One region of the Limnohabitans sp. INBF003 genome, then DNA from elsewhere that is predicted to be linked to it. Evidence: predicted binding sites of a transcription regulator. Region 1 holds the regulator's gene; each other region holds the start of a gene.
What was found. The regulator LexA, encoded in region 1, represses DNA repair genes until DNA is damaged. The targets are predictions, from matches to a motif close to ACTGTATNNNNATACAGT.
Positions count from the first base shown of each region.

Region 2: the regulator LexA is predicted to act here: its motif matches at 1,727-1,744, upstream of ACZ5VE_RS09010 (DNA topoisomerase IV subunit B).
Region 3: the regulator LexA is predicted to act here: its motif matches at 1,164-1,181, upstream of recA (recombinase RecA).

Region 1 covers NZ_AP029222.1:1,299,516-1,302,789, reverse strand. The annotation lists gene ACZ5VE_RS05980 (asparaginase) at 63-1,031, opposite strand; gene lexA (transcriptional repressor LexA) at 1,115-1,786, shown strand; gene ACZ5VE_RS05970 (hypothetical protein) at 2,060-2,251, shown strand; gene ACZ5VE_RS05965 (D-2-hydroxyacid dehydrogenase family protein) at 2,309-3,274, shown strand, end outside.
Region 2 covers NZ_AP029222.1:1,983,811-1,987,084, reverse strand. The annotation lists gene ACZ5VE_RS09020 (class I SAM-dependent methyltransferase) at 1-330, opposite strand, end outside; gene ACZ5VE_RS09015 (MFS transporter) at 466-1,677, opposite strand; gene ACZ5VE_RS09010 (DNA topoisomerase IV subunit B) at 1,778-3,274, shown strand, end outside.
Region 3 covers NZ_AP029222.1:3,255,796-3,259,069, reverse strand. The annotation lists gene ACZ5VE_RS15240 (response regulator) at 1-500, opposite strand, end outside; gene ACZ5VE_RS15235 (MarR family winged helix-turn-helix transcriptional regulator) at 595-1,098, opposite strand; gene recA (recombinase RecA) at 1,241-2,278, shown strand; gene recX (recombination regulator RecX) at 2,301-2,756, shown strand; gene argC (N-acetyl-gamma-glutamyl-phosphate reductase) at 2,961-3,274, opposite strand, start outside.

The DNA of each region.
Region 1 (3,274 bases):
CGGCTCCAATGAACAAAGCCCCGCAATGCGGGGCTTTGTTGTTTCTGGTTCTTGTGGGTATTTCAGCCCATCAAATCCAGCATCAGACTCACCCGCGCCTTGTACGCATTGAGCCCTGCAGGCGCCGTCTGCAACGCCGCAGGTTGCCCCACGATCTGCCCTTCGGCGCAGCGGGTGGTCAGGCGAACGGCCACGCCCTGGGCCTGCGCACCGGCCAGTGCGCTGAGCAGGCTTTGGTGCAGCGTGCCGTTGCCGGTGCCCGCCACCACCAAGCCTTTCACACCCGCAGCAACCAAGGCGCGCACCTGCCGAGCATCAGCAGCAGCGTGGCTGTGCAACACCGCCACCCAAGGCCAGTCGGCGGCAGGCAAGGCCAGCGCCTGGCGGGCATGGGCGTGCGGCACAACCTGGGCATGCGGCGCATTCACCGCATGGGCCCAGCGCACCCGGCCTTGCTCCACCCAACCCACGGGGCCGGACTCGCCCGAGCTGAAAGCGTCCAGCCTGTAGGGATGGACTTTTTGCACATCGCGGGCGCTGTGGATGCGGCCAGCGCAGACGGCCTGTACGCCTCTCGCCATCGGGTCGTGCACCACGGCCAAGGCGTCCAGCAGGTTTTGCGGGCCATCGGGTGTCAAGGCGGTGGCTGGGCGCATCGCGCAGGTCAGCACCACGGGCTTGGACGTGGCCAGCACCTGTTGCAAAAACCAGGCGGTTTCTTCAAGCGTGTCGGTGCCGTGGGTGATGACGATGCCGCCCACATCGGGCTGCGCGAGCCAGTGCGTGCAGCGCTGTGCCAGCGCTTGCCAGGTGGCGTGGTCCATGTCCTTGCTGTCGAGTTGGGCCACTTGTTCGCACACCAGAGCGGCCCCCTGCAGCGCGTCATTCAGGCCAGGAACAGCGTCCAGCAAGTGCTGCACACCCAGTTGCCCGGCGGTGTAACCGGTGTGGTCAGCGGCGCTGGCCGCCGTGCCGGCAATGGTGCCGCCTGTGCCCAAAACCACGATTTTCTGAATTTTTTTTGCGTCCACCACTTGCACTGCCCCAAAAACTGGTTAAAAATACAGTCACTGGATGAAACAACAGTTCACCCAATCCCCACAAGGAGACCGCCATGACCGACAGCCCCAAACTCACCGCCCGGCAGCAAGAAATTCTGGAACTGATCCAGAACACCATTGCCAACACCGGCGCCCCCCCCACGCGTGCCGAAATCGCCAGCGTGCTGGGCTTCAAGTCGGCCAATGCGGCAGAAGAACACCTCAAGGCCCTGGCCCGCAAAGGGGCCATTGAGCTGGTCAGCGGCACCTCACGCGGCATCCGCCTCAAAGGCAGCAACCGCAGCAGCCTGCGTGCACCATCTGACTTGTTCAGCCTCACCCTGCCCGGTCTGGGCCAATTGAGTTTGCCATTGATCGGCCGCGTGGCCGCCGGGTCGCCCATTTTGGCGCAGGAACACGTCGATCGCACCTACCAGCTTGAAAGCACACTGTTTTCCGAACAACCCGACTATCTGCTCCGGGTACGGGGCATGTCCATGCGCGACGTCGGCATCATGGACGGCGACCTGCTGGCCGTGAAATCGACCAAAGAAGTTCGCAATGGCCAGATCGTGGTGGCCCGGCTGGGCGATGAAGTCACGGTCAAGCGCCTGCGCAAAACCGCCAACGGCATCGAGCTGCTGCCCGAAAACCCCGATTACCAAACCATTGTGGTCAACCCCGAAGAGCCTTTCGACATCGAAGGCCTGGCCGTGGGTCTGATCCGCAACACGCTCCTGATGTAAGTCTCCTGCTTGTTGCATCAGGTGGCGGGCGCTGGCGGCATGAAGCTGTCAGCCCTGATGCAACAGGCTCTTTCAGCAATCCTGCCTGTGTCCAACCTCCATGCTTTTGAAAGGTTTCACATGGGAATCGCTCTGCTTGCTCTTTCGGGTCTTTTTCAAGGCTTCTCCAATTTCAACCGTGTCCCACCTTCGGTGACCAAGCCCCAACGCGCAAACGCCTACTTGCGCCCCGTCTGGACTGCGCGCAGACCGGCGTGTCCGCAGCAACAAGGCTTGAAAACCCCAGCTCTGCCGCACCGGTCAGCGTCTGCATCGGCTCCACCTGCCCTGCGAGTCTTGCGGGTCACCGAAAGTGATCAACGGGTCAAAGGTGCTGGTCGCATGGTGATTTCAGGCCGCATGGCCGATGTCTGCGCCGAATTGGACCGCCTGGCGGCCATTGAGGCCGCACAAGTGCGCGCTTGATCAGAAAAGCGTCCCCAGCGGCCTGATCAGGCTGCCCCGTCAAGGCACAATGGAGGGATGAACATTGTGATCCTTGACGACTACCAAGATGCAGTGCGCAAACTCAGTTGCGCAGCCAAACTCGAAAATTTTCCGGCCAAGGTCTACACCAACACGGTCAAAGGCATCGGTCAGCTGTCGGTCCGTTTAAAAGATGCAGACATCATTGTCCTGATCCGCGAGCGCACCCAGCTGACACGCGCCGTGATCGAAAAACTGCCCCGCTTGAAATTGATTGTCCAGACAGGTCGCTTGGGCGGTCACATCGATCTGGCCGCCTGCACGGAGCGAGGCGTGGCTGTCGCCGAAGGTGTGGGCTCTCCCGTCGCACCAGCAGAGCTGACTTGGGCTTTGATCATGGCCGCAGCACGGCGCTTGCCCCAATACATTGGCAACCTCAAACACGGTGCGTGGCAGCAGTCAGGACTGAAAGCGGCCTCCATGCCGGCCAATTTTGGCTTGGGCACAGTTCTCAAAGGCAAAACCCTGGGCATCTGGGGTTACGGAAAAATTGGCCAATTGGTGGCGGGCTACGGCAAAGCATTTGGCATGGATGTGATGGTTTGGGGCAGCGACGAGTCGCGCACCAAAGCCAGCCAGGACGGCTACCGTGCCGCGAGCAGTCGCACCGCATTTTTTGAAGAAGCCGACGTGCTGTCACTCCATCTGCGCTTCAACGACGCGACCCAAGGCATCGTGACCAGCGATGACCTGGGGCGCATGAAACCGTCCGCCTTGTTTGTCAACACGTCCCGAGCGGAGTTGATCGAACCCAACGCCTTGATAGGGGCCTTGAACCGGGGCCATCCGGGTTTGGCCGCCATCGATGTTTTTGAATCCGAACCGATTTTGCAAGGCTCGGCTTTGCTGCGCCTCGAAAACTGCATCTGCACGCCCCACATTGGCTATGTCGAAAAAGACAGCTACGAACATTATTTCGGTGCCGCTTTCGACAACGTGGTGAACTTCATCAAGGGCACACCG
Region 2 (3,274 bases), 680 kb from region 1:
GTAAATCAGCACGCCACCCGGGGCCACGGCGTGCACGATGTTGGGCAGCAGCGCACGCCAGAGGTAATGGGTCACCACGACACAGCCAAAAGTTTGCCCTGTGAAAGGCCAGGGGCCGTTTTCGATGTCCGCACAAGTGACCTCGCCAAAAGATTGCGCCAGCGCCACAGCATCGGGGTTGCGGTCTACGCCACTGACGGTATGGCCTTGCGCGGCCAGCCAGCGCATGTGGCGACCCGCGCCGCAAGCGACATCGAGCACTCGGCTGCCTGGTGCGATCAAATGGCCCCAGCGTTGCAGCCAGGTGGAGGGGTTTTCGGTGCCGTGCATGGGTTGATGGTTCCAAAAATCAGAAGCAAGACCACAGTTGCTCGGACAGCATGATGACCACATCGGGTTTGGCATAAAGCCAAAACGTCAGGCCCAGCACCGTGGCTCCCAGCAACAGGGTTTTGATCCGGTTTGTCATGCCGCTTTGGGGGCGTGGCGGTGGATCGGGCTTTCCCGCACCGGCAGATTCACCAACGCGGCGAACACCCCGAGTGCAATGGCCAGGTACCAGACGACGTCGTAGCTGCCGGTTTTGTCGTAAAGATAACCACCCAGCCACACGCCCATGAACGAGCCAATCTGGTGGCTGAAAAAGATGAAGCCACTGAGCATGGAGAGGTGCGAGATGCCAAAAATCTGGGCCACCGCCGCGTTGGTGGGCGGCACCGTGGACAGCCACAGCAAGCCCATGACGGCAGAGAAGATGTAAACGCTGGTGGGGGTGAGCGGTGCCAGCAAGAACAGCACGATGGCCACCGAGCGGGCCGCATAAATGAAAGCCAGGATCTTTTTCTTGGCCATTTTCTGGCCCAAAGTGCCTGCGATGTAAGTGCCAAACACATTGAACAGGCCAATCAAGGCCAGTGCGTAACTCGCCACTTGGGGCGCCAGGCCATGGTCTTTCAGGTAGCTGGGCATGTGCACGCCGATGAACACCACCTGAAAGCCGCACACAAAATAACCCGCCATCAGCAGCTGAAAGCTCGGGTATTTGAAAGCTTCTTTCAAGGCCTGACCAATGGTCTGGTCGCGTTTGACTTGGCCCGGGGCGTTCAAGGCCGGTTCGCGCAGGCCCAAAGCCAGGGGGATGATCAGCATGGCAGCCGCGGCCAAGATGACCAGCGCGGTTTGCCAGCCCATCTGGCTGATCAGCATGCCCTCAATCGGCACCATCAAAAATTGGCCAAAACTGCCGGCAGCCGCCGCCACGCCCATGGCCCAGGAGCGGCGTTCGGCTGGCACGTTGCGGCCAATCACGCCGTAAATCACGGCGTATGTCGTGCCCGCTTGCGCGGTGCCGATGATCACCCCGGTGAACAAGGCAAACACCCAGGGGTCGGTTGACCAGGCCATGCCCAAAAGGCCGACGCCATAGACCAAAGCTCCCACCGCGATGACGCGGAACGCCCCGAACCGGTCGGCCACCATGCCTGCAAAAATGCCCATGAAACCCCAGGACAGATTCTGGATGGCCATGGCGAAGCCGAACTCCTGACGGCCCCAGCCTTGTGCTTGGGTGAGGGGTTGCAGCCACAGGCCAAAGCCGTGACGGATGCCCATGGACAGGGTGACGATGGCCGCGCCACAGGCCAGCACTTGGAACAGGGAAAGGGGTTTGTGTTGCATGCTCCGACTTTAACCAATCGCCTCACCGCGTGTGTTTGGTTAGAAAACCACTGTTTTTGCATCCAGTAACCTGGCATAAATCCCACTACAATCCGCCACCATGGCCACCCAATCTACTGTCAAAACCTCCAACGAGTATTCCGAAGGCTCGATCCGCGTGCTGAAGGGCTTGGAGCCCGTCAAGCAACGCCCGGGCATGTACACCCGCACCGACAACCCCCTGCATATCATTCAGGAAGTGCTGGACAACGCCGCTGATGAGGCGCTGGCCGGTTACGGCAAAAAGATCAAAGTCATCCTGCACTTGGATGGCTCGGTCAGCATCGAAGACGATGGCCGGGGCATTCCGTTTGGCCTGCATCCTGAAGAAAACGCCCCGGTGATCGAGCTGGTGTTCACGCGTTTGCATGCGGGCGGCAAGTTCGACAAGGGCAAGGGCGGGGCCTACAGCTTCTCGGGTGGCCTGCACGGCGTGGGCGTGTCGGTGACCAATGCGCTGTCCAAGCGGCTGGAAGCCACCAGCTACCGCGAAGGCCAAGTGGCCACCTTGGTGTTCTCGGCTGGCGACGTGACCGAACCGCTGGTGGCCCGCGCTGCAGGCGAGGGCGACCGCAAACAGGGCACCACCGTGCGGGCCTGGCCTGACGCCAAATACTTCGAATCCAGCGCCCTGCCCATGAACGAGCTGACGCACCTGCTGCGCAGCAAAGCCGTGCTCATGCCGGGCGTGACGGTGACCTTGGTGAACGAGAAAACCAAGGAAACCCAGCAGTGGCAATACAAAGCCGGTTTGCGCGACTATTTGACGCAAACCCTGAACGGTGACCCGGTGATTCCCTTGTTTGAGGGCGAGGGCTTTGCCGATGCCAACCACGACAGCTTTGCCGAAGGCGAGGGCGCGAGCTGGGCCGTTGCCTTCACCGACGACGGTGCGCCGGTGCGCGAGAGCTACGTCAACCTGATCCCCACCAGCGCAGGCGGAACGCACGACAGCGGCTTGCGCGACGGTCTGTTCACCGCCGTCAAAAGCTTCATCGAGCTGCATGGCCTGCTGCCCAAAGGCGTCAAGCTCATGCCCGAAGATGTGTTTGCCCGCGCCAGCTATGTGCTGAGCGCCAAAGTGCTGGATCCGCAGTTCCAGGGCCAGATCAAGGAACGCCTGAACTCGCGTGACGCGGTGCGGTTGGTGTCCAGCTTTGTGCGCCCGGCGCTGGAGCTGTGGCTGAACGAACATGTGGACTATGGCAAAAAGCTGGCCGAGTTGGCCATCAAAGCCGCCCAGTCGCGCCAAAAGGCGGGCCAAAAGGTTGAAAAGCGCAAAAGCTCAGGCGTGGCTGTGTTGCCCGGCAAGCTGACCGATTGCGAAAGCAAAGACATCCTGCACAACGAGGTGTTTCTGGTCGAGGGCGACTCGGCCGGTGGCAGCGCCAAGATGGGGCGCAACAAAGAGTGCCAGGCCATCTTGCCCTTGCGCGGCAAGGTGCTCAACACCTGGGAAGTGGACCGCGACCGCCTGTTTGCCAACAACGAAATCCATGACATTTCGGTGGCGATTGGTGTGGACCCGCACGGGCCGAACGACAACCCCGACATGAGC
Region 3 (3,274 bases), 1.4 Mb from region 1:
CCGGCACGCTGCAACAGCACTTCCAGCAGGCCCAGCTCACGTGCGGACAACTCCACCATCTTGCCGTCGATCGTGGCCACACGACCGGACTGGTCATAGATCAACGGGCCGTGCTTGATTTGCGAGGTGGCACCGCCCATGCCCCGGCGCGTCAGGGCGCGCACGCGGGCTTCGAGTTCTTGCAGGCTGAAGGGTTTGGCCATGTAGTCGTCAGCGCCGTAGTCCAGGCCCTTGACGCGTTCTTCGACGCTGTCTGCCGCCGTGAGGATCAGCACCGGCAATGTGGAGCCTCTGGCGCGCAAGCGTTTGAGCACTTCCAGGCCGTGCATCTTGGGCAGGCCCAGATCCAGGATCAGCAAGTCGAATTCGTTGTTGGTCATCAAGGCCGCATCGGCCTCGGAGCCACTGGCCACATGGTCTACGGCCGCGCCTGCGCTGCGCAAGGTGCGCAGCAATCCATCGGCAAGCACCTGGTCATCTTCGGCTATCAGAATTCGCATGTCTGTCTCCTGTTGTTGTGGGTGCGGCTCGCTCCGGGCTGATCACCGGGGTGTTGCAATTCTAGTGTCTGGCGTGGGTGCTTCTGCCTGCTTTTCAGTGCGCATAAGCCTCCAGGCCCAAAGCCACCACGGTCGCCACATCCTTGCCCACGGCATCGCGGAACTCGGCCTCGGCTTGGGCCACCGCATCCTTGAAAGCCTGCAGCCAGGCCAGCCCCACAGGCGTGAACACCACGCGCCGCGCACGGGCATCGGTCAAATCCGGTTCGCGTTGCACCAGGCCCCAGGCGGTGCACTGGGTCACCAGATCGCCCATGGCTTGCTTGCTCATGCCTGCCGCACGGGCCAGATCGGTCAGGCGAGAGCCCTCCAACGCCAGGTGCCGCGTGATGTGGATGTGTGCAGCGCTGATCTGGTCACGCGACGCCAAATTGGCCAAGGCCAGCGGCACACCCTCGTTGCCCGCCATCAAGTACAGCACACGTTCGTCAAAACGGCGCATGGCATGCCCGAGCAGTCGACCCAAATGGGTTTGGCGCCATCGGTCATCGGCCCAGTCTGGCTGTTCGCTGGCTGTTGATTTAGGCGCTTTTGTCATCGTGCAAATGATAAGGCAAACTGACCAAAAATAGTGTTCACAGGTTTATACAGTTCGTTTACAGTACTGTTCAAGCATCCAGTCAACAGCGCATCCCCGCTGAGCCCGGTGCCCCAACCCATTGATATTCAAGGAGATTCCCATGAGCGACGACAACAGCGAAAAGTCCAAAGCCCTGCAAGCCGCCCTGGCCCAGATTGAAAAACAATTCGGCAAAGGCACCATCATGCGTCTGGGCGAAGGCGAAGCCATCGCCGACATCCAAGTCGTCTCCACCGGCTCTTTGGGCCTGGACATCGCCCTGGGCGTGGGTGGTTTGCCCCGTGGCCGCGTGATCGAAATCTACGGCCCTGAGTCTTCGGGCAAAACCACCCTGACCTTGCAAGTCATCTCTGAAATGCAACGCCTGGGCGGCACCTGCGCCTTTGTCGACGCCGAACACGCACTCGACGTGCAATATGCCCAAAACTTGGGCGTCAACCTACAGGAACTGCTGGTCAGCCAGCCCGACACTGGCGAGCAAGCGCTGGAAATCGTGGACAGCCTGGTGCGCTCCGGCGCGGTCGATCTGGTCGTCATCGACTCGGTGGCCGCCCTGACCCCCAAGGCCGAAATCGAAGGCGACATGGGCGACAGCCTGCCCGGCCTGCAAGCCCGCCTGATGAGCCAGGCCCTGCGCAAGCTGACCGCCACCATCAAAAAGACCAACTGCACGGTCATCTTCATCAACCAGATCCGCATGAAGATCGGCGTCATGTTCGGCAGCCCCGAGACCACCACGGGCGGCAACGCGCTCAAGTTCTACGCTTCCGTCCGTCTGGACATTCGCCGCACCGGCACCATCAAGAAAGGCGACGACGCGATCGGCAACGAGACCAAAGTCAAAGTGGTCAAAAACAAAGTGGCACCACCCTTCAAGACCGCCGAATTCGACATCCTGTTCGGCGAGGGCATCAGCCGCGAAGGCGAGGTCATCGACATGGGCGTGACCGCCAAGATCGTCGACAAATCCGGTGCCTGGTACGCCTACCAAGGTGAAAAAATCGGCCAAGGCCGTGACAACGCCCGCGAGTTTTTGCGCGAAAACCCGGCGCTGGCCCGCGAGATCGAGAACAAGGTGCGCGAGTCGCTGGGCATCCGTTTGCTGGAATCGGCCATCGCCGAAGCAAAGGGCGACTGAGCCCACGCCACCACAGCCCCGCATGAACAAGCCCGGCTTTCAACCCTCGCTCAAAGGGCGCGCCTTGCGCCTTTTGAGCCAGCGCGAACACTCCCGCACCGAGCTGGAACGCAAGCTGGCACCCCACGAAGAAGTGCCAGGCGAACTGGCCAAAGCGCTCGACGAGCTGCAGGCACGGGACTTCATCAACGAAGGGCGGGTGATTGAATCGGTGGTGCACCGCCGCTCCAGCAAACTGGGCGCTGCGCGTGTGAAACAAGAGCTGGCCGCCAAAGGCCTGTCGGGTGAAGCCGTGACCGCTGCGATGGAGGGTCTGCGCGAAACCGAGTTCAGCCGCGCATTGGCCGTCTGGCGCAAAAAGTTTGACCGCCCTGCAACTGACCCGAACGACCGGGCCAAACAGATCCGATTTTTGATGACCCGTGGGTTCAACGCCGAGGTGGTGCGCAAAATCGTGCAAGGCGCCGACGAAGACTGAACTGAAGGCACAGTCCACAAAGCCCTCTGAGGGCTCCCCCCAATGAACCTCCCTGATACCAGGGAAACCACCTTGCTTTGTCTTGCCCCCGAAGGGGCACATCAAGCTGGGGAGAGCCGCCAGAAGGCTCTGTCGATGGCTTCAGTATCTTGAAGAGTTCAGGGCGTGACCGTGTGCTGGGTCACACAGCTCGAAAAGCGCCCGTCACAAGCCCAGCATCAACTCGATGTTTTGCACCGCCGCGCCGCTGGCACCCTTGCCCAGGTTGTCCAGGCGGGCAATGACCACGGCCTGGCGATTCGCCTCATGGGCAAACACCCGGATTTCAAGCTTGTTGGTGTCGTTCAGCGCCAACGCATCCAGCTTCAGGTTGTCGGTTGCAGGCTCCACGCTCACCCAGCCACCCGCCGCCTGGCTGGCCGCATAGTGCGCGCGCAAGGCTTCGTGCAGATCGGTGCCGGTGGGTTTGCCGGGCAAAGCGTCCAGATGCAGCGGCAATTGCACCAGCATGCCTTGGC